DNA from 4 places in the Paenibacillus sp. J22P277 genome. Region 4 is predicted to be linked to each of the others. Evidence: riboswitches for the same ligand, from Rfam matches in the RefSeq annotation. Region 4 holds a riboswitch; each other region holds the start of a gene.
The links. A riboswitch is a leader RNA that binds a small molecule or an ion and turns the genes downstream of it on or off. The one in region 4 is predicted to bind cyclic di-AMP.
Positions count from the first base shown of each region.

Region 1: linked by a shared signal. The riboswitch ahead of AC50YL_RS31880 (C40 family peptidase) and the one ahead of AC50YL_RS04980 (hypothetical protein) in region 4 are both predicted to bind cyclic di-AMP.
Region 2: linked by a shared signal. The riboswitch ahead of AC50YL_RS07525 (histidine kinase) and the one ahead of AC50YL_RS04980 (hypothetical protein) in region 4 are both predicted to bind cyclic di-AMP.
Region 3: linked by a shared signal. The riboswitch ahead of AC50YL_RS35105 (resuscitation-promoting factor) and the one ahead of AC50YL_RS04980 (hypothetical protein) in region 4 are both predicted to bind cyclic di-AMP.

Region 1 is NZ_JBXENS010000010.1:187,015-194,417, forward strand. Features, by position in the region: gene AC50YL_RS31870 (DEAD/DEAH box helicase) at 1-1,824, opposite strand, end outside; gene AC50YL_RS31875 (hypothetical protein) at 2,030-2,449, shown strand; gene AC50YL_RS31880 (C40 family peptidase) at 2,602-3,102, opposite strand; cyclic di-AMP (ydaO/yuaA leader) riboswitch at 3,107-3,267, opposite strand; gene AC50YL_RS31885 (hypothetical protein) at 3,591-4,409, opposite strand; gene AC50YL_RS31890 (M1 family metallopeptidase) at 4,444-6,441, opposite strand; gene AC50YL_RS31895 (YwhD family protein) at 6,681-7,205, shown strand.
Region 2 is NZ_JBXENS010000002.1:619,238-626,640, forward strand. Features, by position in the region: gene AC50YL_RS07520 (basic amino acid ABC transporter substrate-binding protein) at 1-43, opposite strand, end outside; gene AC50YL_RS07525 (histidine kinase) at 439-2,781, opposite strand; cyclic di-AMP (ydaO/yuaA leader) riboswitch at 2,960-3,155, opposite strand; gene AC50YL_RS07530 (DUF445 domain-containing protein) at 3,385-4,644, opposite strand; gene AC50YL_RS07535 (class I SAM-dependent methyltransferase) at 4,846-5,595, opposite strand; gene AC50YL_RS07540 (fibronectin type III domain-containing protein) at 5,824-6,609, opposite strand; gene AC50YL_RS07545 (response regulator) at 7,210-7,403, opposite strand, start outside.
Region 3 is NZ_JBXENS010000015.1:56,992-64,394, forward strand. Features, by position in the region: gene yabG (sporulation peptidase YabG) at 46-921, opposite strand; gene rsmA (16S rRNA (adenine(1518)-N(6)/adenine(1519)-N(6))-dimethyltransferase RsmA) at 1,003-1,899, opposite strand; gene rnmV (ribonuclease M5) at 1,896-2,456, opposite strand; gene AC50YL_RS35105 (resuscitation-promoting factor) at 2,599-3,744, opposite strand; cyclic di-AMP (ydaO/yuaA leader) riboswitch at 3,985-4,194, opposite strand; gene AC50YL_RS35110 (TatD family hydrolase) at 4,379-5,146, opposite strand; gene AC50YL_RS35115 (HD domain-containing protein) at 5,168-6,484, opposite strand; gene AC50YL_RS35120 (AbrB/MazE/SpoVT family DNA-binding domain-containing protein) at 6,759-7,013, shown strand; gene rsmI (16S rRNA (cytidine(1402)-2'-O)-methyltransferase) at 7,143-7,403, opposite strand, start outside.
Region 4 is NZ_JBXENS010000002.1:34,066-41,468, forward strand. Features, by position in the region: gene kdpB (potassium-transporting ATPase subunit KdpB) at 1-1,311, opposite strand, end outside; gene kdpA (potassium-transporting ATPase subunit KdpA) at 1,337-3,010, opposite strand; gene AC50YL_RS04970 (potassium-transporting ATPase subunit F) at 3,052-3,129, opposite strand; gene AC50YL_RS04975 (hypothetical protein) at 3,363-3,812, opposite strand; gene AC50YL_RS04980 (hypothetical protein) at 3,905-4,351, opposite strand; cyclic di-AMP (ydaO/yuaA leader) riboswitch at 4,465-4,635, opposite strand; gene AC50YL_RS04985 (NADH:flavin oxidoreductase) at 4,965-6,077, shown strand; gene AC50YL_RS04990 (hypothetical protein) at 6,342-6,542, opposite strand; gene AC50YL_RS04995 (phytanoyl-CoA dioxygenase family protein) at 6,638-7,403, opposite strand, start outside.

The DNA.
Region 1 (7,403 bases), on a different contig from region 4:
CAGCCGCACGCCCACCTCCACGCTGCGGCTGCCCGTCTCCGCGCGCCAGAACGGAATCTCGCTGAAGCGGTTGGGCGCTTCCTGCACGTACACGCGGTCGTTCTCGATCCGGCTGATCATCCACGAGCTCGTGCCCAGCTGGAAGACGTCGCCGACGCGGCTTTCCGCGATGTATTCCTCATCCAGCTCGCCCAGATGGACGCGGCTGTCGGCGTGGTGGACGGGGTAGGCGGAGCTGGACGGAATCGTGCCCGCGCCGGTCACGGACGCCATCGCCGTGTTGGCGCGCTTGCGCAGCGTATCCGTCTCCCGGTCCCAGTCGATCAGCGGACGGGCGAAAGGATAGAAGCCGGACAGCACCTTCAGCGCAGCCTCCAGCCGTTCGCGCGGAAAGCCCCGGTAGCACTCGCTCCGCGCGATAAGCCCGTGCAGCGCGTCCACGGTCATATCCGCGGCGGCCGTCATGGACACCATTTGCTGCGACAGCACGTCCAAAGGCTCGTGCGGCAGCGTGATCGCTTCGATCTCCCGCCGCGCGATGCTGCGGCACAGCACGGCCGCTTCCGGCAGCTCGCCGCGCTGGCGCGCGACGATATAGCCGCGGCTGACGTCGCCCACGGCATGGCCGGCGCGGCCGATGCGCTGAATGCCCGCGGCGGCGGCCTTGGGCGAGTCGACCTGAATGACGAGGTCGACGTGGCCGACGTCGATGCCGAGCTCGAGCGACGAGGTCGCGACGAGGCAGCGCAGCTCGCCCGCCTTCAGCATGCGCTCGACCTCGAGCCGCCGCTCGCGCGCCAGGCTGCCGTGGTGGGCGCGCGCCAGCTCGTGCCCGGCCTGCTCGTTGAGCCGCAGCACGAGCCGTTCGCACAGCCGGCGGCTGTTCACGAAGAGCAGCACGGAGCGCGCGCCTGCCATGAGCGCCATGAGCCGCTCGACGATCGGCTGCCAGACGCCTTCGCGCGTGCGCGCGGGCCGGCTCAGGTCCGGCATCGTCACGCGGACCTGGATCGATTTGATCATGGCGCTTTCCACGATGACGACCGCCCGCGGCGAATAACCGAGCGGATGGGCGTCCCCGTTCATGCCGCCGTCGCTATTCAGGGCCGCGTCCATGCCGCCCGTACCGGCCGGCGCCCAGCCGCCCAGAAATCGGGCGACCCGCGAAAGCGGCTTCTGCGTCGCCGATACGCCGATGCGCTGCACGGCCTGCTCGGAGAGCGCCGCAAGCCGTTCCAGCGAGAGCGACAGATGCGCCCCGCGCTTGTCGCCGGCAAGGCTATGGATCTCGTCCACGATGACCGCCTCCGCGGTTTGCAGCATATGGCGGCCCTTGTCCGATGTCAGCAGCAGGTACAGCGATTCCGGCGTCGTGACCAGCACGTCGGGCGGCCGGACCGCCATGCGCGCCCGCTCGCCCGGCGGCGTGTCTCCGGTGCGCACCGCGGTACGGAGGCCCGGCCAGGCTTCGTTCGCGGCCTCGCGGCCGTAGGCTTCGATTTCTTCGAGAAATCCGACCAAATGATGCTGAATGTCGTTATTAAGCGCCTTGAGCGGGGTAATGTAGACTATGCGCACGCCGGGCTTCCAGCCCGTTCCCTGCGCCATGGCCAGCGTTTTGGCCAGCGCGAGGCGGCTGAGGCAGGGCAGCAGCGCCGCGAGCGTCTTGCCGGAACCGGTCGGCGCGGCGATGAGCGTATGGTTGCCGGCGGCGATGGACGCCCAGGCGTCATGCTGCACGGGCGTGGGTTCGCCGAACGTTTGGCGGAACCACCCGGCCAGCGTCGGATGGAACTCCGCAAGCGCGGAGGGAGTCGAGGACATGCGGCAGCAGCTCCTTCATCTCAGTAGAAGATCGTTTTACGTACAGTCTATCATTCTAGTATTCATCATGCGTCAAACCATTCCTTTTCAGACGTCGGACGAGCCCAGCGGAGCCAAAAAGGCGGTTCAATAAGCAAGCTTGCGCGCATACATATAGTTTTACGACAACAGCGTCGGCGTACGGGCAGCGGGAGGTATCGGGAGGATGGCGAAATGGCGGGACAGCTTGGAGAAGCGCTTCGCGGAATGGAGGCGGCTGGAATACGAGGTGGAAGACACGCTGGCCGGCAAGCGCGTGCTTCGCGTCGCGGGGCCGCGCACGCCGCGGCTCACGACGCCGGTGTCGGTGGCGGTCAAGCAGGCCGAGCTGAACGCGGTGGAGGAGAAGTTCCAGGCGGGCTTGGCCTGCTTCTGTCTCGGCGAGCTCTCCGGGGAGGAGCGGCGGGCGTTTCTGCGGCTCTGGCACGAGCGGCTCGAATCGGGCGCGACCGTCGTGCTGGCCGACCGCCGCGGCGAAGGATGCGAGACGCCCGCGCAGCTGCGCGATCTGTTCACGCCGCATGCCAAAGCGCTGAACGTCCAGGTCGGACCGACCTTCTGGTGGGTCCGGTACGAGCGCGCCTGAATCGGCAGGCGGCATGCCCGTGCACCTGATATAAACAAACAAAGCCGCGGCTGCTTGTCCCGAAGGAGAAGCAGCGACGGCTTTGTCCGCAATCCCGAAGGGCAGGGTCGCACCCCTGACCGGACCGGCATTATTCATGCATGTTGCCCGAATTATTCGTCGGAATCGTTGTCGCCTGGTTCGTCGGATGGATCGTCGGCATATTTCTCGAACGTCTGCGGGCTCATTACGCGGCGAGCCGTTACATAGCGCTTCGCGTAATAGGACTCGCTAAGTCCGCTGATCGTGACGCCTTTGCTGGAAGAAGCGTGCGCAAACTTGCCGTCGCCAACATAGATGCCTACATGCGAGATGCCATTTCCCGTCGTATTGAAGAATACGAGATCCCCAGGGATCAGATCGCCCTTGGCGATTTTCTTGCCCAGCCCAGCCTGCGAACGGGATGCGTGCGGAATGTCGACGCCGAGTTTCTTGAACACGTACATCGTGAATCCGGAGCAGTCGAACCCTTTCGTGGTCGTGCCGGTGTAAACATAAGGTGTTCCGATCAGATCTTTGATGACGCCGTCCATTTTCGAGTCGGCGAACACGCTGCCGGCCTGAAAGATGAAGAGCATCGCAAGTCCGATCACCAGAGCAGAGAACTTCTTCAAAACGGGAAACTCCTTCCAGTGCCTACGAGGTTAGCTGTGGGGTTCGGTTGAAGGTCCCCTATGATCGCCTCTGGCAGCCGCATATGCGCACGAACGGCTGTCGGGATCAATTCACCCAGAATGGTTCCCCCGTTTCCCAAGATGGGAATTCGGCAAAATTTTCATTTCTCAGGGAAAGTTATTCGATCATTTTGTCGCTTCTCCTTCCGAGTTCACGTTTTGTTCACAAATTAAAATTATTAGAGTGAAACTTTTTGCCTCTCATTTTCGTATAGCGGCGCCGTTTTCCGGGTGGGAACGGCGTTTTTTGGCCGTTGTCGGAAAATCGGATTTATCCCGCAAAGCTTGTCTGCCCCGCAGCCGCGTGCATATGCCAAAAAGCCCCATCGCGGGTCGATGGGGCGAAACTTAAGTCCTATGCTTTTCGAATGAATTGACGGGTCTTTCGTCTCTATCTCATGTGCAGGCAAGGGCGCGAAGACATGCAGCTAGGATTGCTTCGACTGCCAGGCGTCGTACTGGGCGGCTACCGTCCACACCTTCATGATCGTTCGCAGCAGCTGGTAGCCTTGGTGCAGGACGAGCGCGAGCAGGCCGGCCCACAGCATCGACACGGAGGCGATCGTCATGCTGAGCACGGCGCCGATGCCCCACATCGCGAGCGACACCCCGGCGAAAGGGAGAAAGTTGGCGATCCCGCTCCAGAGCGCCCGCATGGAGCCGCTGCCGGTCACGGCGCCGAACTGCATCGCGAGGAAGAGCAGGTGCAGCAGGACCGCCCACAGGAGCCAGCCGCCCGCCCACGGCCCGGCTTGCTTCGCGAATTCCGTCAGGGTGCCGCTCGAGAGCAGCAGCTTGAGCGCCTTCGGCAGGAGCCAGCAGGCGGGCGCGAGCGTGAGCGCCGTCTCGAGCAGGTAGAGCAGGGCGACCGGTTTCCAGGCTTTGCGGATACCGCTTAGGAATTTCGTGCCTTTCTCCTCGGACACGTGATGCAGGGAGTGGAACAGGCCGGCGTTCAGGAACGGCGTGACGAGCATCCGGCCGGCCAGCAGTCCGCAGAACAGCAGGGCGTAAGGCCGGATCAGGTCGGTCTTCATGAGCTGAAACTGCGATTCGGTCAAGAAGAGCGAGATCGCGCCGCTGTTGGCCGCGTAGGCGTCGGGGAACCGCTTGAGCAGCGGGACCGCGATGTTCTCGATGGTCCGGTAGAGGAAGAAGCCCCAGATCAGTTCGTACAGAAACAGCAGGATGATGATGTACAAATGCTTCGACGTCAGCCGCCAGCCTTGCTTGATATGCGTTCTCATCCGCAAATCACCTCCTTTATTCATACGGCGGGCGTTACCAGGCGAGCGAGGAGAAGATCGTCTCGGCCAGCTTCGTCAGGCCGACGCTCCAGCGCGTACGGGTTTTCTCGGCCAGGTCGGCTTTCAGGAAATTGTTGATGTGCTTGTTGTCCAGCACGTTGTCGTTCTGCGGGTCGACCGCGGCCCAGAGCAGCTTGGAGCCGTGAACGATTTTGTATTGCACGTGGCTGTCCTGCCCGTCCCATACCTTCGGCATGACCGTGCCGTCGGCGAAATGGAGGATGACCGTCACGGGGCCGACGCTGCCGCCGGTTTTCTTGACGAGCACGACGTTCTCGTACTCCGTCTTGCCGCCTTGCTTGACGGGCGTCACGTGAATGGAGGATACGGAGTAGTCCGCCATCTCGTCCCCGTACACGAAGTGGCTGAAATAATCGTTCCACTTCGTCTTGGTGACCGTCTCCACGACCCGCTGGAAATCCGCGGTCGACGGATGCTTGAACTTGTACTTCTGGAAATACGTCCGCATGATCTTGCGCATCGTCGCCTCGCCCACCTGCTTCTCGATCCCGACCAGCACCAGCTTGGCGCGGATGTAGACGTTCTCGGCGTAGTGGCTGTTGTCTTGATACGACCAGGACAGCTGCTTGAGCGGGGCGGGGTCCGTCATGTAGCTCGCTTCCACGGGCAGGTTGGGCGCGACGCCGTACTCGCTTTCCATCACTTTGTCTTCCGCGTAGGAGGTGAAGCCCTCGTCCAGCCACGCTTCCTCGAATTCGTTCGAGGCGACCATGCCGTACCAGTATTGATGGCCGATCTCGTGCACGACGGTGCGCTCCAGGTCGTACCCGGGGTTGTCGTTCTCCGCCGAGAACGCGGTGACGAGCGTCGGATATTCCATGCCGCCCGCGCCGTTGCCGCCTTTGGGCGGGACGACGACGGAGAGCGTCGTGTACGGATAGGCGCCGTACCACTGCGCGTACTTGGCGAGCGCGGACTTGGCGGCGTGCAGGTAGCGGTCCTTGTACTTGGCGTGCAGCGGATCGAGGTACAGCTTGATGCGCACGCCCGGCACGCCTTCGGTGGAGAAGGGCTCCTCGGAATAGACGAAATCGGGCGAGGCCGACCAGCCGAAATCATGCACGTCGTCGGCGTAGAACTGGTACGTCCTGCGGCCCCCGTCCACGATGGACGCCTTCGCCTGGAAGCCGGTAGCGGCTACTTTATAGGTGGAAGGCACGTTGATCTTCACGCTGTAGATGCCGAAGTCGCTGTAAAATTCGGAGTTGCCGTGATACTGGTGCGCGTTCCAGCCTTCCGTGGCCCGGCCCCTCGTGCCCGCGGTCTCGTAAGCGGCGAGCTTCGGAAACCACTGCCCCGCCATGACGAAGTCGCCGGAGTAGCCCATGCGGGCGAACACCTCGGGCAGCTTGACCTCGAACTTCATCCGCAGCGTGACGCTCTTGCCGGGGGCCACGGGCGTCGGCAGCTTAAGCTTGGCCAGCGTGAGGTCGTTCGGATTGCCGTCGTCGGGCTGCACGTAATGCAGGCGCGGCAGGAGGCTGTAGCCCTCCGTCGTTTCGAGCGTCAGCAGGTTCATGTAGCCGGTGCTGTCCGAGGTGGCCTTGTCCTCCCGCAGCTGCCCCCCGGATTCGCGCATGAACGTCGTGTTCTTGGAGCGGAAGGCGTTGGGGTAGAGGTGGAAATACATCTCGGACACCGGTTGTTTGCCGGGGTTTGTCCACGTGACGGACTGCTCCCCTTGAAGCATGTGCGCGTCCTCCTGCAGGTTCACGTCGATGTGGTACTCCGTGACGCGTTTGCTGAGCGAGACGGGCGTCGGCTGCATGACGCTGTCCGGCTGCTGCGTCGGCGGCGCGGCCGGTTTGGGCGCGGCGTCTTTCTTCGCGGGGGCGGAAGCGAACGTATATTGCGAAACCCAGGCATCTCCGAACCCTTCCTTGGCCGTGACCCCGATCAGCGCGGCGGCGAGAACGAAGAGCAGAATACGTTTGGCGCGGCGTGGATTCATTCCATGATTCCCTCCCGTTGACAAGCTTCTAAGGCATGTATATGTTTGCTTTTCCGAGATTATTAGCTAAAATGGAATTAAAGTGCGGACAGGTTGGAAGAAACGCCGGCGGCCCTTTTCGCAGCGGCGCGGCGCGTTTTTTTTCTGACGTAATAAGCGGGGCTTCATGGCGGGGAAACCGCGCCGGAAGCGGAATTCAAGGTTTTTTATGAAGGCTTGGGACGGGAGTTGATCGGTACGTGAGCGAACAGGATAACGGACAGCAGCCGCCGGAGAAGAAAGAGAAAAGGTCGCTTTCTCTCAACGTGGTGAGCAATAAAGAACATAGAGGCTTCGGCGCGGGGACGATCGATCTGAGCGACGTGGCCTGCGTCATGATCGATAAAGGCGAGGCTTACATCGACGTGGGCGCGATGCACGCCAAGAGCAAGATCGAGAAGGGCATCAAGTTCAGTCCGAACAAGGAGGACGTGCCGAACGGGCGGCCGTGCTGGATCGTGTGGGTCGCGGTCGACCGCAACGAGGAAGGCTCGTATTACGCGGGCGCGACGGCTTGCCCGATGCTGATCGATACGGAGGCGCGACGCGGATGGAAGATTCTCGCGCAGCACGTGAACAACCTCGATTACGCCATCAAGCGCCGTTTCGTGTTGGATGAGCTTGGGGAGCAAGACAAGCGGGCGCTCAAGAGTCTGCTCGTGACCAACAATCCGGACTGGTGGGAACGCTCGCCGGATAAATTGAAGGAAGCCTTGAACGTATAACCGCACGGCGCTATGCCCGCCGCGATCATGGAACCCGCATGGGGGAAGACGATAGCGGCGGTGCGGAAGTCGCCGTTTGGAAGAGGAACGCGTTTGCCGGAAGGCGGGCGCGTTTTTTTTGATGGCTGCTTACGAATTGTGATTGACAATCATTCTCAATATACTGATAATGATTATCAGTATCAACCAATAAAGGGC
Region 2 (7,403 bases), 590 kb from region 4:
CAGCAATTAGCGTTAATATACCTAACGTATATCGTTTGTTCATTCTTGTTCCCCCTCGTAAATGTCGTAATCTGATACGATTCTATCAAGATTGGGGAGTTGTTTCAATTTATTTTTATGAATAGTGTTAGGAAATATTACACAAATGCCATACGGATGACGTTTTCCCAGCCAAATGTTCTCATCAATCAAGCGTGAATCCATAGATTACGAATCGGGTTCCGCATGAGATGAATCGAAACGAAAAAGGGCACTTCATAAAGAAGTACCCCTCGCAAAGGACGTCAAAACATAGGAAGGCGAAAATAGCTGCAATCGCATCAGCTGCGTCTTACGGCATATTCGCGCTATATCCGCATCCTGCCAAAAACTCCGGAACGTATTGCCTGGCGGTGCCCTTTCGGAATGCAACTCTTCCTCTTATGGATCCCTGGAAAGCTACTCTTCCTCTTCCCCAAGCGCCATGTTGGGATTGAAATCCGCCACGACCAACACGTCCATATGGCGGCCTTCGCGCAAAATCGTATCGATGACCGGTTTGGTCTTCAGCTTGCTCCAGAACCCGCGGCCCGACTGGCCTAGGATCATCTGCGTGCTCTTGAGCTCGTTGGCCTTCGCCAGGAGGGCGTCCGGAATCTTGCTCGCCGACACGCCGCTCTCCGCCTCGAAATCGCCGCCAAGCCGGTCGACCAGCGCCTTGATTTCCTCGATCCGCTTGTTGCAGGCTTCCGAACGGTCGCCTTCGGTGCGCACGTAGTGCACATGCCAGTCGGCTTTCAAGCGGTACGCGATACGGAAACCGCGACGAATCAGCCGTTCGGCGTTCTTGCTCGTCGTCACCGCAACGAAGATGGATTCATGCCGATGCCACGTGCCGCGCAGCGAGCCGTTGCGTTCCCACGACTCCAGCCGTTCGTCCACGTCGTCCGCGATCTCCCGCAGCGCCAGCTCGCGCAGCGCGATGAGGTTGCCCGTCTTGAAGAAGCCGGCCAGCTCGCCTTCCACGTCCTCGTCCTTGTAGATCAATCCGTCGCGCAGGCGCTGCTGCAGCGCGCTCGGCGCAACGTCGACGAGCTCCATTTCGTCCGCGAGGCGCAGGAATTGATCGGGCACCGTCTCGGTCACGGTCGTGCAGGTAATCTGCTCGACGGCGTCCTTCAGGCTCTCCAGATGCTGCACGTTCATCGTGGAAATGACGGAGATGCCCGCATCCAGAATCTGCCGTATGTCCTCGTACCGGTGCTTGTTTCGGCTGCCCTGCGCGTTCTCGTGCGCCAGCTCGTCGATCAAGACGACCTCGGGGTTGCGGGCGATAATCGCGGAGACATCCATCTCTTCGTCCGTTTTACCGTTCGACTCGATCCGGATCCGCGGAATCGTCGTCAGCCCGCCGATTTGCGCTTCCGTGTCGGCCCGTCCGTGCGTGTCCACGCAGCCGATCACGACGTCGATGTCCTTGCGGAGCAGCGCGTTGCCTTCGCGCAGCATCATGTAGGTCTTGCCGGCCCCGGGAGCGGCGCCGACGTACACCTTGAACGTCCCGCGGCGAATGCGCTCGATTTTCTTCTCGACTTCCTGCGTGCTCAGCCTGCGGTACGGTTCCGACGGCGGCTTCGAAACGGAACGCTTCGCCGGCAGCACCCGTTCGCCGTCATGCTCCGCGCGATCCGCCATGAAGAACACGTCGATGTTGCGCGTCTGCTTCAGCAGGCTGTGCGCGATCGAGCCGTGCATCAGCTCCTCCGAGCGGGTCTGCTTGGAATGACCCATGACGATCCGGGTCGCGTTGATCAGCATGGCGTAGCGGATCATCGCCCGCGGAACCTGCTTCCGGCCGGAAACGGCGATCTCGCGGAAGCCCGCCCCGACCTTCTCGACCAGCTTCAGGATCGACTTCTTGAACGCCTCCCGCTCCTTGGTCGGCTCTTGGGTGGCGTCGTTGAAGACCACGACCTGCAGGTCTCCGCCCAGCCGCTTGGCGATCTGCTGCCCGCGCCGTATATAGATCGATCCGTTGATATGGTACTGCGCGGCGACCAAGATGCGCTCGGACGCGCCGGAAGGCCCGATGAAGCCCTGCTCCTCGCGGTACTTCTCCAGCGATTCGTTCACGCCCTCCGCCATGAGGCGCAGCGTCAGCTCGCGCAGCTTGCCGACATTGCCGCGTTTGAGCAGCTCCGGATCCTTGACATTGTTCAGCCGCCCCTCGCTCAGCCGGTTCAGGATCGTCTCCGGCGACACGTCGATCAACCGCACTTCATCCGCCAGCTCCAACAGATCGGTCGGCACCGTGCATTCCGGCGAGATGCCGGTCAGCTTCTGCGCCTGCTCCGTCACGCCTTCCAGCTCGTAGACATTGACCGTCGTGATCACGCTGATTCCGCGGCCGAGCAGAAAGCGAATATCCTCGCGCCGCGTCGGAAACTTGGCGCCAGGTCGGTTCTCATGCGCCAGCGAGTCTACCAGCAGCACCTCCGGATTGCGCTCGATGATCGCATCCAAATTCAAATCCTTCTTCTCCACGTCGCCTTTCAGCCAATGGATGCTCGGAATGCGCTCGAGATCCGCCAGCTGTTCCACGGTTTCCGGCCGCCGCATCGTCGAGACGGCGCAGACGACCACCTCGATTCCCTGCTGCTTGAGCGCCTGGCCCTCGCGCAGCATGTGGTAGGTTTTGCCGGATCCGCTGACGGCGCCGATGTAAATTTTCAGACGGCCGCGATGGATTTTGGAGATGGATAATAGCAGTTCCTCCGGAGTTTGTCGCCGGTAGCCGGCCATAACGTTATACCCCTTTCATGCCTATACCTATAGATTTGCGAATTGCTTGAAACTTATGCGAGGGCGCGAAAACGGACATCAAAAAAGAAGCCAACGAAAAACGGCCTCTAACTTAGAGGAACGCCTCTCGCGGCTTCTAGGCACATGATATAAGAAGTGTCTATTCGCACGCACAATCGTCGCCTCTCTCGGGTCGCTTACGAGGTTAGCTGTCGGATTCGGACATGAGAGCTGCCCTACCCGGAACGCGGCGGCCTTAAGCTGCCCCGCCCGGGATTCACCCCTGATGGCAAGCCTCGATCTGACGCCTTCGATGGCTTGACATGCCAATGGTTCCCCCGTTTTCCAATTCGGAAATTCAGCGTTGTCAATTACGTAGTTTAAGCATGACTCATGTTACGCCAGCACATGCTTTTTGTAAAGGAAACCCGTACGCAATCCGCTCCCTTGAGCAGGCAACCAGCATGGATATAGCGCTTACAAAGGCGGCGAGCGCCAGCAATCTCCCGCTACCTCACTAAATGAGCGTTTTTCGTATTTGGGGCGTAAGGCGAATGGTTTAATCATCCGCCCGTTCACTGACAAAGTTCGCAATCCCCGGCCTCAAACGTTCCCGGTCGCCATCTCGATGCCCCGCAGCAGGAGGCCGATCAGAAACCCGCAAAGCGCGCCGTTGACGCGGATCCATTGCAAGTCCTGCCCGACCTTGTCCTCGATCAATTCGACCAGCTGGTCGTTGTCGAGCCGGTCCAGATTCTCCCGCACGAAGGAGCCGATCCGGGCATGGTTGCGCTCGATCAGCGCCGCGGCTTGGCCTTTGAGCCAATGCTCGGCTTCGTCGACAAGTCCTTCGTTCGCCTCGATCCGGTTCAGGAGTCCGTCCACGAACGTCCACGTCTTCTCGGCAAAATCCTCGTCATGCAGGAAAGCGACGCCTTTCTCCCGCAGGCTCTCGAACAGCTTATGCAGTTCGCCCTCGATATCGAAGGCTTCAAGCAGCTCGTCGCGCATGGCGTCCAGCTGTCCGGATTCCGCCAGCTTCGTAATCAGGATATCCAGCGCCTCGCGCAGCTTGCTCATGACGATCAAACGGCGCTCCGTGCCCTCGAGCTTCAGCTCGTGGATCTTCGAGAGCACGAAGGATTGCAGCATGGTCCCAAGCTTGTCCTCTTCCAAATAGCCGATGAAGGCATTGACCGCGAACGACATCAAGCCGCCGAGGTTCAGTCCTTTGATCAGCGTCATGACCGCGCTGCCGAGCTCGCGGCGCATCCCTTCGGTCGCGATCCAGGACTCCGCCCGCTCCAGCAGCAGATCCAGCATGCGCTCGTCCGTGCCGTCCTCCTCGGCTTTGCGCAGGAAGCCGCGAAGCGCCGCCTCCAGGTCGATGCGGCGCACGGCCGCGCCGATCTCGTCCGAGAGCAGCGGAACGATGCGATCGGCATCCACGCTGCGGATAACGCCTTCCAAGAGCTGCGGCAGGCGCTCGCTGTGCACCGCCGAATGCAGCGCGCCGCGGATGACGGGCAGCAGCTGCTCCGCCAGCTCGAACTGCCTCAACTTCTCGAGCATGCTGTCCTTCGCCAGCAGCCGGTCCTCCAGCACGCGCACGATGCCCTCGGACATTTTCTTCCGGTTCCGGGGCAGCAGCGCCGTGTGCGGGATCGGAATGCCGAGCGGGTGGCGGAACAGCGCCGTCACGGCAAACCAGTCCGCGAGTCCGCCGATGACGCCGGCTTCGAAGCCGGCATGCAGCAGCCCGAGTCCCCCGGCACGAAACGGAATGGTCGCCGCGAAGCCCGCCGCCATCACGCCGAGCGATATATTGGCAAATTGTTTGTTTTTCTTCGATTCGTTCGCCATCGTTTTCCTCCTATGCTTGCTCCTTACACCATACCACTTTGGGCGAACCCGTTGCAAAGATTCCGTCCGTTCTCGGGACAGAACCTGGCCCCGACAAAAAAGCAGCCCGTCCCCCGGGAAGAATCCCCAAGGAAAACGGACTGCATCTCACCGTCGAACGACCGCACCGCCCGAAGATGGCCGTTGCGCCGGCAAACCCGCTTAACGTTTCGCGGCGACGATCATCACTTCGGTTTCGTCGAGCCGAACCGCCTCGCGCTTCCAATGGCCCGCGGTGCCGCCCCAGACGTGCGCGACGTCCAGCCCGGCCCGCTCGAACATGCCCCTCAATTCAAACGGGAAATAGCGGCGTTCCTTGATCTCCACGCGCCTCTTGCCCTCCGGAAGCTCCAGTTCCTCCGTATACTGCTCCAGCATGGTCAACGGATCGAACCTGCCGGAATCCACGTCCGCTTGCGTGAGGCTGCGGAGCTTGGCGTAGGCGTTGAGCGTCGTGAGCACGAATCGCCCATCCGGCTTCAGCGCGGCGGCGATATTGTGGAGAATGGCGTTGTCGTGCGCCTCCGGATCCTCGTCCCTGCCGACCAAGCCGAACGCGCCCTCGCACAGGCAGATGACGGCGTCGTACGCTTTGGATGCCGTGAATCGCGCCGCGTCGGAGCGAATCCATTCGACGTCCGCGTTGGCCTCCTCGGATGCCTTACGGGCTTCCGCCAGCATGCCCGCCGACAGATCGACGCCCGTCACTTTGAACCCGCGCTTCGCCAGCTCGACCGAATGCCGGCCCGTGCCGCAGCCGACGTCCAGTATCGCGCCGCCTGCCGGGAGGTTCAACTCCCGCATCAAAAAATCCGCTTCCGCGATCGTATTCTTCGTGAATCCATTTTCCAGGTAATGCGGCGCGTGCGCGTCGAAAAAGACTTCCCACTGATTACGACTTTCATGCTTCACTCGTATGACCTCCATGATTAGGAACGCGGAAGCACGCTTCAACATTAAGGCTTCGCCTGCATGCGGCTGCTTCCGCCGTTCAGATTGGTTTGAACCCCGCTGACGGACGCACGTACACGGCTGTGCTCATACTGCATCGCTCCTTCGGATCGGATAATCCGAGTGTAGTCCGATTTTCCAGTTATTTCAAGACTATGCGCGAGCTCCGCTTCCGTTTCGGATAAGCAATCATGAAGTGGAGGTCCGTGATCTAATGGCACTCGCAAACGCGTTGCCCGCCAATACCGCGGCACGCCTGTTCGAAGTAACGGCCGGGACGACGGGCTTTCGCGTCAGCATTTCCCGCGGCTGGTTCAGCATCCACAGCCATTGCTCCTCGAGGTCGCCGTTATCGACCAGGTCGCCCGTGATCGTAATGAAGCGCGCCAGCGGAAACTGCTTGACCGCCGCCTGCAGCGTATGATTCCACGTGCCGTATTGGCTCGCTGTCGTTCCTTGCGGATCCGTCGTATACAGGAACGTAAACGCGTCGTTATCCGCCTGCTCCGTCGTGAACGTGCCGACCTCGCTCCAATGCCCGGCTTGACCGTCGCCGGCCCGGTAGCTGTACTTCACGCCCGGCTGAAGGCCGTCGGCGGTGACCTTATGGGAGGCGTAGTCCGTCAGCTTGCCCGCGCTCTTATCCTTCGAGGACTGGTAGACGTTGATCGGCATCGCGCTGCCCGCGAACGAGATCGCGCCCTCCGCCGGCCACGCGCCGCCGGGAACCAGCGCGGTAGGAACGACCTCCAACTTCGTGCCCGTCACGCCGGAATCCGTGTACCACGCGAAGCTCTGGGACGTATGGGGATCCCCGTTGAACGTCAACGCCAAGCCGGTCGGCGCCTCATTGCCGCCGCTGCCCGCTTTCGCGGAGACCGGATTGACCGCAGCATCCGAACCGCCCTCGGCTTCCGCGCTCGGCCCAGACTCCCACGCCTGCGTCAAAACCAGCAACCCAACCGCCAACGCCACGCCATTCCTCCACTTATACCGAAACATCTCGCACCCCGCCGATGAGTAGTCAACCTAGCAAACTCATTCTAGCAAGGCGGTGTTCGTGCGATGTTAACAGAAACGCACCAGAACAAATTGCATGCGAAAGAACGCCGTTGAAAATAGGCAACCCGCATAGGAAGAACACCACAAATAAAATGTGTCCGCAAGCGGACGAAAACGAGCCCCCCTCGAAGCAGCTTCGAAGACGGCCCAGTAGAAGGCAAGCCCCATCCGAGTCCAGGGATGGAATCCCTGGGGTCCCCCTTAGGCAAGGGGGATTTAGGGGGTTGCGAAATGGTTGTGAAAACCAGGCATCAAGTAACGTAAGTTCGCCACAGGTAAAGTGCGTCCGCAAGCGGACGAAAACGAGCCCCCCTCGAAGCAGCTTCGAAGACGGCCCAGTAGAAGGCAAGCCCCATCCGGGTCCAGGGATGGAATCCCTGGGGTCCCCCTTAGGCAAGGGGGATTTAGGGGGTTGCGAAGTGGTTGCGAAAAGGTTTTAAAGGGTTAATGTTTAACGCTCTAAAGGTTAAAGGTTTTAAAAAACGGGCGGTAGGAGGGGGCCAAGCCCCTATCCTACCGCTCCGCGAGAAACTGCTGCCGATACTCCGTAGGCGTCACGTTCATCTTCTTCCGGAACACCTGGGTGAAATGCCGGACGTCGCCGTAACCGATACGCTCCGCGATGTCCGCGAGCTTGAGCCCCTGCTGCTGCAGCAGCTCCTTGGCCTGCTCGACGCGAAGGCCGGTCACGTAGTCCTTGTAGCCCT
Region 3 (7,403 bases), on a different contig from region 4:
GATTATTCAAAGCCTTATGCTTTATTCTGTCCCGGCCATCTATTCCTATACGGTCGCTTTTATTCCCGTCAGCGTCCGAGGCTTCGGAAGACCCACGCGATACTTCCCGTAAGTCTCGATTCCGCCCACGCCGTCGATGCCGCTGATCGTTCCGTGGATGACGTCCGGTAAATTGATCGTCTCCCGAATCGGCGTGTAGCTTGCTTTGATCGCCACATACACCGGGTCCAAGGCGTGAATGAGCACGCGTCCCGGCGAGCTGGCAAAATTCGACCCCGATTTGAGCAGCGCTTCGTAATGCGACTGGCAGGCGCCCGCCACGATCACGAGGCTATCCCGGTTTTTCTCGTAATCCCGGGCAATCTGGACCGCATCCACGAAATTCTGCGAATTTTTGTAGGACATCAGATCGTTCAAATCGTTTTGTTCGCGGTTTTTGAGCACGCCGTCATGCCCGGTGATCACGATGATATCCGGCTTGATTTGCGGCAGGAGCCGGTAGACCGCCTCGGCCATTTGCGATTCATGCACGAATAAGCCATGGGCCGGCACGCGCATCTGGGTGTACAGCTGCATGCTTTTTTTCATGTAGTTGCTGTCCCCGTCCAAATGCAGCACCTTTCCGGGCACATCGAAATAAGGCTGGCTCTGATTCTGCGCCCGCAGCAGCTCCCGCTGAAGAATCTGCTGCTGCCGCTCCTCCTGCATCCGCTGCGTCGATTCTCCGGCTTTCAACCGCGCCTGCCGGATGGCGACCGGCAAGTCGCCGTCCTTCACGACCGATAAATCGACTATAGGCGCGTCTGCAAGCAGACGATAATCCGTGCCTTTTAAAACGGCTGTTTGCTGATCGATTGTCGCAACACGAAAAAGGACGTCCCCGCCATAGGATTTGCGGACGACCAGGTCCCCTTGCATCATGGGCAAATCACCTCTTCGTCTATCCTATGGGGAGATGCCCCCGATGGTGCGCTTCTTCGTCATCTTTTGCGGCCGCTTCGGCTAGGCGGGCAAGCCCGCTTTCAGCAGGGCATGGCTGAGCGCCGCGAATTCCGCGAGCGACAGCGTCTCGCCTCGGCGCGTCGGATCGATGCCGCAGCCCTCGAGCAGCGGCCCCAGCAGCTCGCGGTTCGGCTTTCCGACATAAGCGGTCAAATTGTTCGCGATCGTCTTGCGGCGCTGCGCGAAACAGGCCTGGACGGTCCTGAAGAAAAAGTCCTCGTCCTCCACTTCGACCGCCGGCTTGTCCCGGAGCGACAGCTTGATGACCGCGGAATCGACATTCGGCTGCGGAATGAACACCGTATGCGGCACGATGCACACGAGCTCCGGCTCGCAGTAATACTGCACGGCCACGCTCAGGCTGCCGTATTCCTTGCCCCCCGGCTTCGCGGCCATCCGCTGCGCGACTTCCTTCTGAATCATCACGACGATATTCTCGAGGGGCAGCTTCTCTTCCAGCAGCTTCATCAGAATCGGGGTCGTGACGTAGTAAGGCAAATTCGCCACGACGCTCACGCCGGCCAGCCCGCCGAACTGTTTCTCCATCAGCTCGCGAAGATCCAGCTTCAGCACGTCCCCGTGCTCCACGTGCACGTTCGGCGTATCCGCCAGCACGTCCCTTAAAATCGGGATGAGCCGATTATCGATCTCGACCGCCGTGACGCGCCCGGCCGTCTGCGCCAGCCGCTGCGTGAGCGCGCCGATCCCGGGACCGATCTCCAGCGCCCCCTTCGTCTCGTCGAGCTCGGCGGCGCTTACGATTTTGTTCAATATATTTTGATCGATCAGGAAATTCTGCCCGAGGCTCTTCTTGAACGTAAAGCCGTACCGGGCGATAATGTCCTTCGTCCGTTTGGGCGAACCGACTTCCTGGGTCGTTTTGAATCCTTCCGTCATCGCGATTCTCCTTCGCTCTCCATCGCCTGCAGCGCACGCCGGAATTCTTCCCGCGTAATCCGGAACGTGGAGCATCGTTTATAGAACTGCTTGCCGTTGGCATACCCGATGCCAAGCAAATTGCCCATCTTCAACCTGCGCTCCGATGCCTGCGGATGGACGAGCAGTCCCGCCTGCATCAGGTCCTCCATCGTGACCTCCGCCAGACCGCCGTCATTACTGCCGGCTTCCGTGCGCAAATTGGCCAGCGCGTGCCGTATGGCCTCCGGAGAGGCGTTCTCCACGCCGATATCTCCTTTATAGAGCGCCTCCGCCTGCGGCAGGAACGCATGCTTGCAGCCGGGCACGCGCTGCGCGACGATTTTGCGGATTCGCTCGCCCGCATGGTCGGGATCGGTGAAGATGATGACGCCGCGGCGCTCCTGCGCCAGCGCGATGCGCCGAAGCACCGCCTCCCCGATGGCGGAACCGCCGGTTTCGATCGTCTCCGCTTCGACGGCCCGCTTGATGGCGACCGTGTCGTCCTTGCCTTCGACGACAATGATTTCTTTGATCATGGAAGCTCCATTCCTTCCCTTCCGATAAACAAATAAAAAGAAGAGGCATCGCCCCTTCTTATGATGGCATATTTTCGCATGAATTACGATATGAATCAAGTAGACGGCGAATTCAACCAACGCCGGACCGTCGACCGGGTCTCTACAGAGACTCCGGCTTTTTGGGTCCCAGCACGTACACCGTGTAGCCCCGCTTCAGCCCGAACCGGTCCGCGTAAGATTCGCTGTCGAAGTAAACGTCGATTTTGCTGCCTTTGATCGCACTGCCGGTATCTTCCGCTCGGCGGAAACCGATTCCTTCAATATATACCCAGTAGCCGATCGGAATGACCCTCGGATCCACCGCGATGGTGCGTCCTTCCTGAACGCGCGCTCCCGATGCCGTAATGCCGTATTCCGGATGGTTCTTGTCTTTGCCCGTCGATGCAACGCCGGCCGAATACGCCGTCAGCGTAACGTTCTTCATCACTTTCTTCGCGTTGAACGTTACCCCGTGCTTCGTATACGTCGACCGGGAGGACTGCGCGGACAGCATCGTTACCTTCGGCTCGGGCTTTTTGGTCCCGACCGACACGACTTGGTTGACCGCGGATTCCGGGGTCAATTTCTCTACGAGGATTTGCGATACCGGCACGCCGTCCGCGAATACCGTTTCGTAGCGTTTGACGACTTTGCCCTGCTTGCCCGACTGGACAAGCTTCTGTTTGCCGAGCGCAAGCTGCGGATCGTCCTTCTTCACGACGGTGAAGGGAACGGGGTAGCTCGTTTCGGACACTTTCTTGTCGATCCGGGTGACCGTGATGGTCATGTTCGGTTCGAGCGCGGCCACAAGCGAAGGCGTTACCTTGTCTTGACCGCGAACCGCTATATCAGCCTGATCGATCGCCGCCTGTACAGTTCTCTCTGTCGTGTACAACGTTCTTACTTTGCCGTCAGCCTTCACTTTAAGCGGGACCGCCTGATCGATGATGATCCGGTCGCCGTCGCTTATTCCGCCATCGAGCGGCATCGACACCTTATCGTGCGTGCCAATGGTTATGGCTTGTTCATCCAGTAGGCGTTGAAGGACCCATTGTTTCGTCGAGACAATGGTTTCTCGTCCGTTCAATACTACGGAGACATGCTTGTCAGCCGTTCCGTACAACAACACCAAAAACATGAAAGTCATAGCGATTGAGATCATGGCGCTCAGTACAATTAAACGCACATTCTCATGCTTCCATCGCAATGCGAAAGACATGCTGGATGATCGTTTCCCATGGGTGTCCTTAAGCTGGAGTGCTCCCACTTCTTCGGTCCTCCTTACATAGCCCCGCCGCCTTTGTAACGCATGATACTTAGACGCGACTATAGAGTAGTATTAGCGTGCAAGCACGCATCTTCCATATTCCTCCCCGGCCCCACCTCCACGATACACCCTATGTCGTCAGTTTACGCAATATTCAAACAAAAAGAAGCCCGACGACAGAGGATCTGTTTCGTGGCTTCCCATTTAAAATAGGCAGCATGGAGTTGCATGCACGAGGTTGATCTCTCTTATAGACGCTTGCGAGGTTAGCTGTCGGATTCGGGCGCGAGAGTCGCCCTATTCGCTCGGGAACGCTTCATTCTGAATGCGTCCGTCCGCGAAATTCACCCCAAGAAGAATTTCACCGTCTCCGCCGTCGGCATGATACAGACAGTTTCAACAATTGGTTCCCCCGCTCTCCGGTAGCCGGAGATTAAGCGATTATTTGGAAAAGGAATACAACTTTTGTTGCTCTGAGATGAATCATACAGTCTAGCGCCGCACATTGTAAAGAACTGATTAATGACGATTTTAGTGAATTTCAAGGAAAATAACGAGAGATTCAAGCGATTTTCGGATCAAAAATCATTTTTATCCCCGGATATCATCCAAATGCTTGCTTTCAATCCGATTTTCATGATATTCCAAAACATTTCATCGCGTTCTCGGTCGTAATTCTTCCAATTTCTTCTACGGATTTACCTAAAATATCCGCCATTGTATTTGCTACAAGACGGACGAAAGCCGACTCGTTTCGCTTCCCGCGATGCGGGTGAGGCGCCAAATACGGAGCATCGGTTTCGATTAACAGACGGTCGAGCGGCACCTTGGCCATGACCTCTTTGGGTACCCGCGCGTTGAGAAATGTAAGCGGTCCCCCGAAGGATATGTAGAAGTTCATATCGAGACATTGCTTCGCCGTCTCCCAGCTGCCGGAATAGCAGTGCATGACGCCGCCGACTTCGCTCGCCCCTTCTTCCCGAAGAATACGCACCACGTCTTCATGCGCGTCGCGATTATGGATGACGATCGGCTTGCGCTTCGCTTTCGCGAGGGCGATTTGCTGGCGGAATACTCGTTGCTGAACGTCCTTCGGCGACGTATCCCAGTGGTAATCAAGCCCGATTTCGCCGATCGCGACGACCTTGGGGTGATCGAGCAGCGAAGCGATCCATTCCAGGTCCTCCGGCTTCATGTCGATGCTGTCGACGGGATGCCAGCCGACGGCGGCATAGATGAACGGATAGCGCTCGGCCAGCGCGATCGTCGTCGGGATCGTCTCCCGGTTGAAGCCGATATTGATCAGCTTATCTACCCCCTCGGCCCGTGCCCGTTCAATGACCGATTCGCGGTCGTCGTCGAATTTATGCGAGTCCAAATGCGTATGCGTGTCGATTAACATCATGATTTGCGAAACCCCTTTCTACATTAAAGCAAACAATTCGCGTATCTTCGCGGACAAGAGATGCGCTGATTCAAGCAGCGGTTCCTCCGGGTAATACAGGTGATACTTTCCTTGATGGATACCCGTGATGGAGCGGACGATATCGGACCTTCCGGATATTTCCGACAACCGGTCATCGCCCGAGAGCAGCAGAATCGGCGGTTTTTCTTCCTTTTCCGCTTGTTCGGCCGTACCCGGACGATACACATGGTAGGGCATGTCATACGGAAAGTCAATTTCCAGGTGATATTCCGGATGAAGCCCTATGGCGCGAAATTGATCCCGAATCTCCTGCCACAGCTTCTCGTCGGGTTGATCCATCGTGATATATTTGTAAAGCTTGCGGTTCAAGAATCGCTTGCATAGATCGGACAACACCGTATCGGATTCGGATGCCCAAGCAGAGAAAGCGGTCTGAACGAGCGCCTCGTCCAGCGCAAGGTAATCCTCGATGTCGATCGTTCCGGAGAACAGCTTCTCCAGGGGCGCCATCATCCAGCCGAACGCATGGCCGCCGGCATATAACTCCTTCGCTCTGCGGAATATTTGTCGCAGTATGATTTCGGAGCTTCGCGTAACCGGGTGGAAGTACACCTGCCAATACATTTGGTAACGAGACATGAGATAGTCCTCGACCGCATGCATGCCGCTTTCCTTGACGACGATACGTCCTTGATGCGGCCGCAGTACGCGCAAGATCCGCTCCAAATCGAAGGTACCGTAGTTCACCCCCGTAAAGTATGCATCCCTAAGCAAATAATCCATACGATCCGCATCCATCTGACTGGAGACGAGCGAGACCACGATCGGTTCATGGTAGGTTTTGCAGATCACGGAAGCAATCCGCTCGGGATATGAGGAATCGAATTCGCGCAGCACGCGGTTAATCTCGGTGTCCCCGAGCAGCAATCGGCAGGTCCATGCCTCGTGATGCGTGTCGAAGACGTCTTCGATGGAATGGGAAAACGGTCCATGCCCGATATCGTGAAGCAGCGCCGCGCACAACGCGACGAGCTTTTCTCCGATCGGCCAGCCGGAATAACCGCTGCGTTCGAATTGGGAAATAATCTTGCGGGTGATTTCGTAGACGCCGAGGGAATGCGAGAATCGGCTGTGCTCGGCGCCGTGAAACGTCAAGTACGAGGTGCCCAGCTGCCGAATGCGCCGCAGACGTTGAAATTCCCGCGTATTGATCAAATTCCAAATCAAGTAATCCTGCACGTAAATGTACTTATGAACCGGATCCTTGAATACTTTCTCTTCGGGAAGACGTTCCTTCGCTTGACCGTTTGCCATATTGCCGTTCACTCCCAACGTTCGTCATTTCGACATATTTTTCGAACCGATGTCGAATTATGTCACAATTCTATTTCCAATATGTACGCCATTGTTGTACTATAATAAGTATAGACGAATGCCTTATTGCCGTGAAGTAGTGGGAACCGCAGCTCTTGTTCATTCATTAGTGCCGGTTGACTATTTTGGGAAACGTTGGTATTATTAAGACATATATTAATAGAATTTTGTCGAATCGTGACGGCTGACCAAATAGGAAAGGGGAACGACAATCATGATGAAATCCACTGGTATCGTTCGTAAAGTTGATGAGCTCGGCCGTGTCGTAATTCCGATCGAATTGCGCCGTACGCTTGGAATCGGAGAAAAGGACGCCCTTGAGATTTACGTGGACGGCGAGCGGATCATGCTCAAGAAATACGAGCCGGCTTGCATCTTCTGCGGCAATGCCGAGAACGTGGCGTATTTCAAAGGCAAAATCGTCTGCAACGTTTGTTTGACGGAAATGCCAACTCCTGTTACAAAATAAGAGACAAATCCGATTTTATAGGTTATAATGGTATTATCCAAATTGTTAATTCTAACCTTTTTAATACTCCTTGATGCCTTCCTGCGCCAGAACCCGGCCAGGAAGGTCTTTTTTTGTGTTCGCTTAGCTTTATTTTTTCATCACTTCATTATATACGTCGCGTTTCTGAAGTCCTCTGTCCAACGCGGCCCGCTTGATGGCATCCTTGCGGTCGCCATTCTCCGCCTCGTAATGCGCCACATGCTCCTCCAGACTAAGCGAGGTCCACCAGGAGCCATCCTCAAGCTTGGTGGCGGCGAGCTCCTCTTCGCCCATTCCCGCGATCACGAGACAGTATTCGCCGATCGGAGGATGTTCCTCCAGCCAGGCAATGCACGCCGAGATCGTGCC
Region 4 (7,403 bases):
ATAGATCCGGTCGCCGATGGAGACGGCAAGCGGCGTGCCGCCGGCCTTCGCGATGCGGTTCGAGATCTCGTCCAGGTCGGCGGGCACGCTGCCGCCCTTGGCGGAGATGTACTTCTTCATGGCGTCCACGGCGCCTTTGCGGATCTGCGTGCCATCGGTCATATCGAGACCCGACATCCGGGTTTCGGCGGTGAATTCGATCGGTTCGGCGCTGCCGTATTCGCTCTCCGCGAACGTCTCGCCGAGCTTCGTGGCCATCTCCACGATGGAGCGTCCTTCCGGCGTCTCGTCCTTGACGGAGGCCTTCAGCGCGGCGAGCGTCATTTCGTTCTGCGACACGCCCTTGACGGGAGCGAACTCGGATGCCATCCGGTTGCCGTACGTAATCGTGCCGGTCTTATCCAGGATGAGCGTATCGATGTCGCCGGCCGCTTCGACCGCCTTGCCCGACATCGCCAGCACGTTGAACTGCGTGACGCGGTCCATGCCGGCGATCCCGATCGCGGACAACAGCCCGCCGATCGTGGTCGGGATCAAGCAGACGAGCAGCGCGATCAAGGTCGCGATATCCAGATGCACGTTCAAGTAGTCCGCCATCGGCACCATCGTCAGGATGACGACCAGGAAGATCATGGTCAAGACGGCGAGGAGCGTCGTCAGCGCGATCTCGTTCGGCGTCTTCTGGCGCTTCGCGCCTTCGACGAGCGAGATCATGCGGTCGAGGAACGACTCGCCGGGATCCGTCATGACTTTCACGATAATAAAGTCGGACGCGACCCGGGTGCCCCCGGTAACGGACGAGAAGTCGCCGCCCGCTTCCTTGATAACCGGGGCGGATTCGCCCGTGATCGCCGATTCGTCGATCGACGCGAGCCCTTGGATGATCTCGCCGTCCGTCGGGATGATCTCCCCGGTATCGACGCGGACGACGTCCCCTTTGCGCAGCTGCGTAGACGATACCTGCTTCAGCGATCCGTCTTTCTGGACCAGCTTCGCCATCGTCTCCGACTTCGTTTTGCGCAGCGTGTCCGCTTGGGCTTTGCCTCGGCCTTCGGCCAGCGCTTCCGCGAAATTGGCGAACAGCAGCGTAAACAGCAGGATGAAGAACACGGCAATATCATAACCCCGGCCCGCGCTTGAAGCGGCGAAGAGATCCGGTTGAATGGAGAGCAGCAACGTGATGAAGGTACCGACTTCAACGACGAACATGACCGGGTTCTTGATCATGACGGCGGGGTTCAGCTTCTTGAACGCGTCCGCGATCGCTTGAAGCACCATATCCTTCGATAAGCTTTTTTTACTTGCGGCCATTATAGATCCTTCCTCTCAGCAATCTTTATTTCGGCATCGCCAAATGTTCGGCAATCGGTCCCAGCGCAAGCGACGGGAAGAACGTCAGCGCCCCGATGACGAGGATGATCACGACGAGGATGCCCGAGAACAACGGCGTGTTGGTTCTCAGCGTGCCCGTCGTCACCGGAACGACGCGTTTGACCGCAAGCGAGCCGGCGATGGCGATCATCGCGATGATGGAAACGTACCGGCCGAGGAGCATGACCACGCCGATCATGATGTTGTAGAAATCGGTATTCGCGGTCAAGCCGCCGAACGCCGAACCGTTATTGGCCGCGCCGGAGGTGAATGCATATAGCACTTCCGTCAAGCCGTGCATGCCGCCGTTCGCGATGGACGACATCGCGTTCGGACTAAGGAATGCGATGGCCGTCGGCACCAGAATGACGAAAGGATGGATCAGCAGAGCGATCGAAGCGAGCTTCACTTCCCTGCCTTCGATCTTCTTGCCCAGGAATTCCGGCGTCCGCCCGACCATCAGGCCGCATATAAAGATCGCCAGAATGAGGTACAATAAACCATTGAGCAGTCCGACGCCCTTGCCGCCGAACACGTTGTTCAGCATCATTTCCGCCAGAGGCACGAACCCGCCCATCGGCGTTAACGATTCATGCATGTTGTTGACGCTGCCGGTCGTAGCCGCCGTCGTCACCGCGGTGAACAAGGCGGACTCGGAGACGCCGAAGCGCACTTCCTTGCCTTCCATGTTGCCGTGAACGCCCATGGCGTCGATCGCGCCGACGCCTCTGTATTCGGAGATGAACACCGTCGCCAGCATGACCAGGAAGATGAAGCTCATGGCGCCGAATACGGCCCAGCCCTGCTTCTTGTTCTTGATCATGAGACCGAAGGCATAGACCAGCGCCGTCGGCAGCAGCATCATGCACAAGATATGGACGAGGTTCGCGAGCGCCGTCGGGTTCTCGAACGGATGCGCCGCGTTCGTGCCCATATAGCCGCCGCCGTTCGTGCCCAAGTGCTTGATGGATTCAAGCGAAGCGACGACGCCCCGCGTGATCGTCTGTTCGCCGCCGCCGAGCGTCGAGGCGTGAACGGCGCCGAGCAGCGTCTGCGGCACGCCTTGGAATACCAGGAACAGCGCGACGATGAAGCTGATCGGCAGGAACACACGCGTGATGGAGCGGGTCATGTCGACGTAGAAGTTGCCGAGGTCGTCCTTGCGGCCGATCAAGCCGCGGATGAAGGCGACCGCCACCGCGAAGCCGGTCGCTGCCGACGTGAACATCGGGAACGTGATCGCCAGCATTTGCGACAGGTAAGACAACCCGTTCTCGCCGCTGTAAGACTGCCAGTTCGTATTGGTTATGAACGAAGTGACCGTATTGAAAGCCTGACCGGCCGGCATGTTGCCGATCCCGTCCGGATTCATCGGCAGATAGCTCTGCAGCCGAAGCACGAGATACATCAGCAGCATCATGACGAAGTTGGATAGCAGCACGGCGCCAAGGTAGCCGCGCCAGCCCATCGATTCCCCTTCCTTTACGCCCATGATCCGGTAAAGCAAACGCTCGACCGGGCCGAATACCCGGTCGAGGCCCGTTTTTTCCTGCGAAAAAACTTTGACGAGATATGTGCCCGCCGGCTTCACCAACAGCATGATGATGACCAGCGTAATGGCAACTTGTACGAATCCCATAGCCATAGCAATGTTTCCTCCTCGTTATTGAAGCAGCTTACTCAAAACTTTTCCGGCTTCACCAATACGAAACCGAGATAGATCATCAGGCAGATGGCGATAATCCCCATTACGACCATGTCGCTTCCTCCTTTGTAGTGGATCCGGCCTCGTTGGCCCGATCCGTTCAGCTAACGCAACTGCTTGGGGAGATCGGCCTCACGCTTTCTCGCATAATTTCTTGAAGCCCCAGAACAATCCGTACAGGACCGCAGCCAAGAGGACCATCGTAAAATCGTTAACCATCCGAGCACCCTCCTCACGAGCCTTTCTGTAGTTAGTCATAACATTTTCCAATCGAAGCAATCTTATGCTAATCCAGCAGAAACGAAATGCTGCCGGTGTTGGAATGCACGATGTGGGTGGCGCCGAGGCTCTTATAGATCAACCGGCCGTGCGTCCGCCCCGTGATGACGTATACCGGCTGATCCGTCCATTTGCGAATCATGCGCAGGTACCGGCAGCACAGCGACAGGCTGCTTTCGAACAAGAACACCTTGCCGACCGGATGATCCGGCATCTCCCACGTATCCGGATCGATCGTATTCACGAGCAGGATGGACGCGATGCCGAGCTTGGACAGCTGCTGCCGCTCCGCGACGCTGTTCGTGATCGCCGTAAACGGCACGCCTTTGACGAGCAGCTGCTTCATGAAATGCTCGCCGGATTTCGTCATGGCCGCGACGACGATCGTTGCCGAATTTGAATTGATTTCCCGTATGTCCACGTCCGCTCCACGCTCCCCTCTTCCGTACTCCGTCATCTTAATCCCATTCCCCATAAAATCGGGGTAAAGAGATCGCCCCCAGGGTGTAAAAAAAATATAAAAACGGCCATGTCGCCGCGGTTCTCCGCCTAGAAAATGACATATGCCTCCGCGTGCTCGAAGCAAAAGGAATGGTCGTGCAGGCTGTCGGACAACGATCGGCCCACCGGCGCCCCGATGCCGCCGGCCAGCTCGCGCAGCGCCGCTTCCGCCGCCAACGACCGGACGTCGCCCCAAGCCTCGTGCTTGATCCGGGCTTCCAGCAGGCCTTCGCTGAGCGTATGGTGCTTGAACCCCTGGAACGCGCAGGCCCATTTGATAAAATCGCCCTTCAAGGCGCATTCCCGGAAGACGCCGATGCCGAGCTCGCCGGAGCCCGTGCCGAGCATCAGGATGCCGCACCAATCCCCGTTTCCGCAGTCCGGCAACAGCAGACGCGCCGTCTCGCGATCGAACCGGAAGCATTCGATGCGCTCGATTTTCACCATATCCATGCGTTCTCTTTGAAGCGAAGCCCTTGTCTGTACGGCGTGCATGCTCATTCACTCCTTCGTGGGATAAAAAAAAGAAGCCGGGAAGAAGAGATGTCTCCACTCCCGGCTTCATGGACAGCGCAAAGAAAAAGGCTGCTTCGCGCGCTTTGGCCTAAGTCGTCTCTCTGGTTCGCTTGCGAGGTTAGCTGTCGGATTCGGGCTAGAGAGTGCCCTACCCGGACAAGCGTTGCTTGTCCGCGATTCACCCCGGGAAGACGCGCCGCCACGCGGCGCCGGCTTCCATTGGTTCCCCCGCTCCCTATAAAGGGATTCAGCGATTATGGGTTGAACGATGATTGCTTGTGATGCTTCTAATCGTAGTCCCGGCGGCGAAAATTGTAAAAAGCCGCAGAAACCCGCATGACGAAATTCTTGTCGGTCAGCGGCAATGAAAGCGCGCACAAAGAATGGTATCGGCGGCATGCCTGCAAATTGCTTTCGTTTTCGGGTGTATCTCCGTTCGCGAGCCCTCCGTCTCGATAAGGTCCGGCGGATATAAAAGCCGACTATTTCTATTGAAATGAACGACTTAAAGGTTTAAAGTTAACCTATAATTTCCCAATGCCCTTATGCCCCAGTCCCTTGATTCCGCATTTTTTCCCGAGGAGGAATTTGGATGAGCACTACTTCTGCGCAAGCCCTGTTCGCCCCCTTCCGTTCCGAAAAGCTCTCGCTCGATAACCGGATCGTCATGGCGCCGATGACGCGCGGCTTCTCTCCCGGCGGCGTGCCGGGCGAAGACGTGGCCGCCTATTACCGGAGGCGCGCCGAGAACGGCGTCGGCCTCATCGTGACGGAGGGGACGCTGATCGATCATCCCGCGGCCGGCGCGAGCCCGAGTTTGCCCCATTTCTACGGGGAGGCTGCCTTGAACGGCTGGGCCGGCGTCGTCGGCGCGGTCCACGAAGCCGGCGGCAAGATCGCTTCCCAGCTCTGGCATGTCGGCATGACCCGCAAGCCGGGAACCGGGTCGAACCCGGACGCGCCTTCCGTCGGTCCGTCGGGACTGAACCTCGCCGGCGAGCAAGCGGGCGAGCCGCTTACCGAGAACGAGATCGCCGGCCTGATCGCGGCCTACGCGCAAGCCGCAGCCGATTCCAAACGGCTCGGCTTCGACGCCATCGAGCTGCACGGCGCCCACGGCTACCTGATCGACCAATTCTTCTGGGGCGTCACGAATATCCGGACGGACCGGTACGGCGGGGACTTGGTGTCCCGGACCCGGTTCGCCGCCGAAGTCATCGCGGCCTGCCGGCGCGCCGTCGGCCCGGACTATCCGATCGTGCTGCGGTACTCCCAGTGGAAGGACGGCGCCTACGAGGCGAAGCTCGCGGAAACCCCCGCCGAGCTGGACCGCTTCCTGCGGCCGCTCGTCGACGCGGGGGTCGATCTGTTCCACTGCTCGACCCGCCGGTTCTGGGAGCCCGCCTTCGAGGACGGCGTCGACCTGAACCTGGCCGGCTGGACGAAGAAGCTGACGGGCAAGCCGACGATCACGGTCGGCTCCGTCGGGCTCGATCTGGAATTCACGCGCCTCTTCCGGGAAGGGATGGGCGCCGGAACGGCCAGCCTCGACGGTTTGCTGGAACGGCTCGATCGCGGCGAATTCGACCTGGTCGCCGTCGGCCGGGCGCTCTTGAGCGATCCCGCCTGGGCGCTCAAGATCAAGCAAGGAAGGCCGGACGAATTGCAGCCGTTCGCGCCGCAAGCGCTCGGAACGCTGTACTGACGCCTAGGCGCTGTCACAAAAAAAAGATTCGCAGACAACGGAAAATCCCGATAGGCAAACGAAGGACCTCCATTTCCGCCGCAAAGCGGAAATGGAGGTCCTTTTCTTGCGATAAATCCGTACTAAGCGGAGCTCGAAAGATCGCAAAAACGAGTTCGGGCAGCCCATGGAAGGGTGAGCCTGCTCGCGCGAGGCGATCGCCGCCTCAGCTAATGCAACGATTAGGAAGGCTCGGCTTGCAGCGTCGTGAACTTGTCCAGCAGCTCACCGGCCGTGGCGGCGATATGCTCGAACGCCGCCGTCGAGCTCCTTGACGCTTTGCGAGTGATGCGCCATGTCGCCTTTGATCCGGTCGATGTCCGCGCCGATTGCCTTCAGCCGGTTCTGCATCAGGCCGAGCTGCGTGCGGATATCTTGGGAGGAGTCGCGACTCTGCACCGCCATGCGCCGGATCTCGGTCGCCACGACCGAGAAGCCCCTGGCCCGGCGGGTGCAGGCGAAGCTGCGGCAGTCTCCGCGGAAACCCGCGATTCGCTCCGCATGCGGCTGCCGCACGCGGATCAAAGCGGGTCTCGGAACTGCTCCGCGTTATGCGCCGCCGCGAATCCGCCCGCCTGGTTCCAGGCCGAGCCGTACGGGTGGGCGCCTCCTCCCCGGAACGGCAGCGCCACGACGCCGGCGTCGCAACGGACGATGCCCTTGCGGCTGCCGTTGATCAGCAGGCCGGTGTCGTCGAACAGCGTATCGGCCAGCTGATACGCGTCCCCCGCGCGGTACGAGAACACGATGCCCCGGCGCGGCCTGCCGGACGCGTTGGCCGCCGAGCCGTGCAGCGTCAGCGCATGATGAATGCTGATGCCGCCCGTCTTCGGCATAATGTAGGCGATGTCGTCAGGATTCGCCGGTTCCTCCCAGTAACGGGTCTCCTGGCAGGCTGCAACGAAGCGTCCGTCCTTCATGTGATTCAGAGGGCCGAGCCGGTGGCTCCCCTTCACCATCTGCATGCAGCCGTTCTCCGGCGTCGCATCGTCCAGCATGACCATGACGGACAACAGATCGGTATTGGTGTGGGGATAGAAGACGTAATCCTGATGCCACGCGAACGCGCCGACGCCCTTCGTCGGCGGCTTCGTCGCCAGCTTGGAATGCTGCAGCTCGATATCGTCGCCGAGCAGGGCGCGCAGCTTGCCCACGATCGCCGGATGCTTCGCCAGCTTCAGAAATGCCGGATGCAGGGACGTAATGCCGAGCGCGTGCACCGTCATCGTCTCGTACTCCTTCTGCGTGCGCAGCGCCGTGATCGGGTCCGCTTCGCACGCTAGCCGC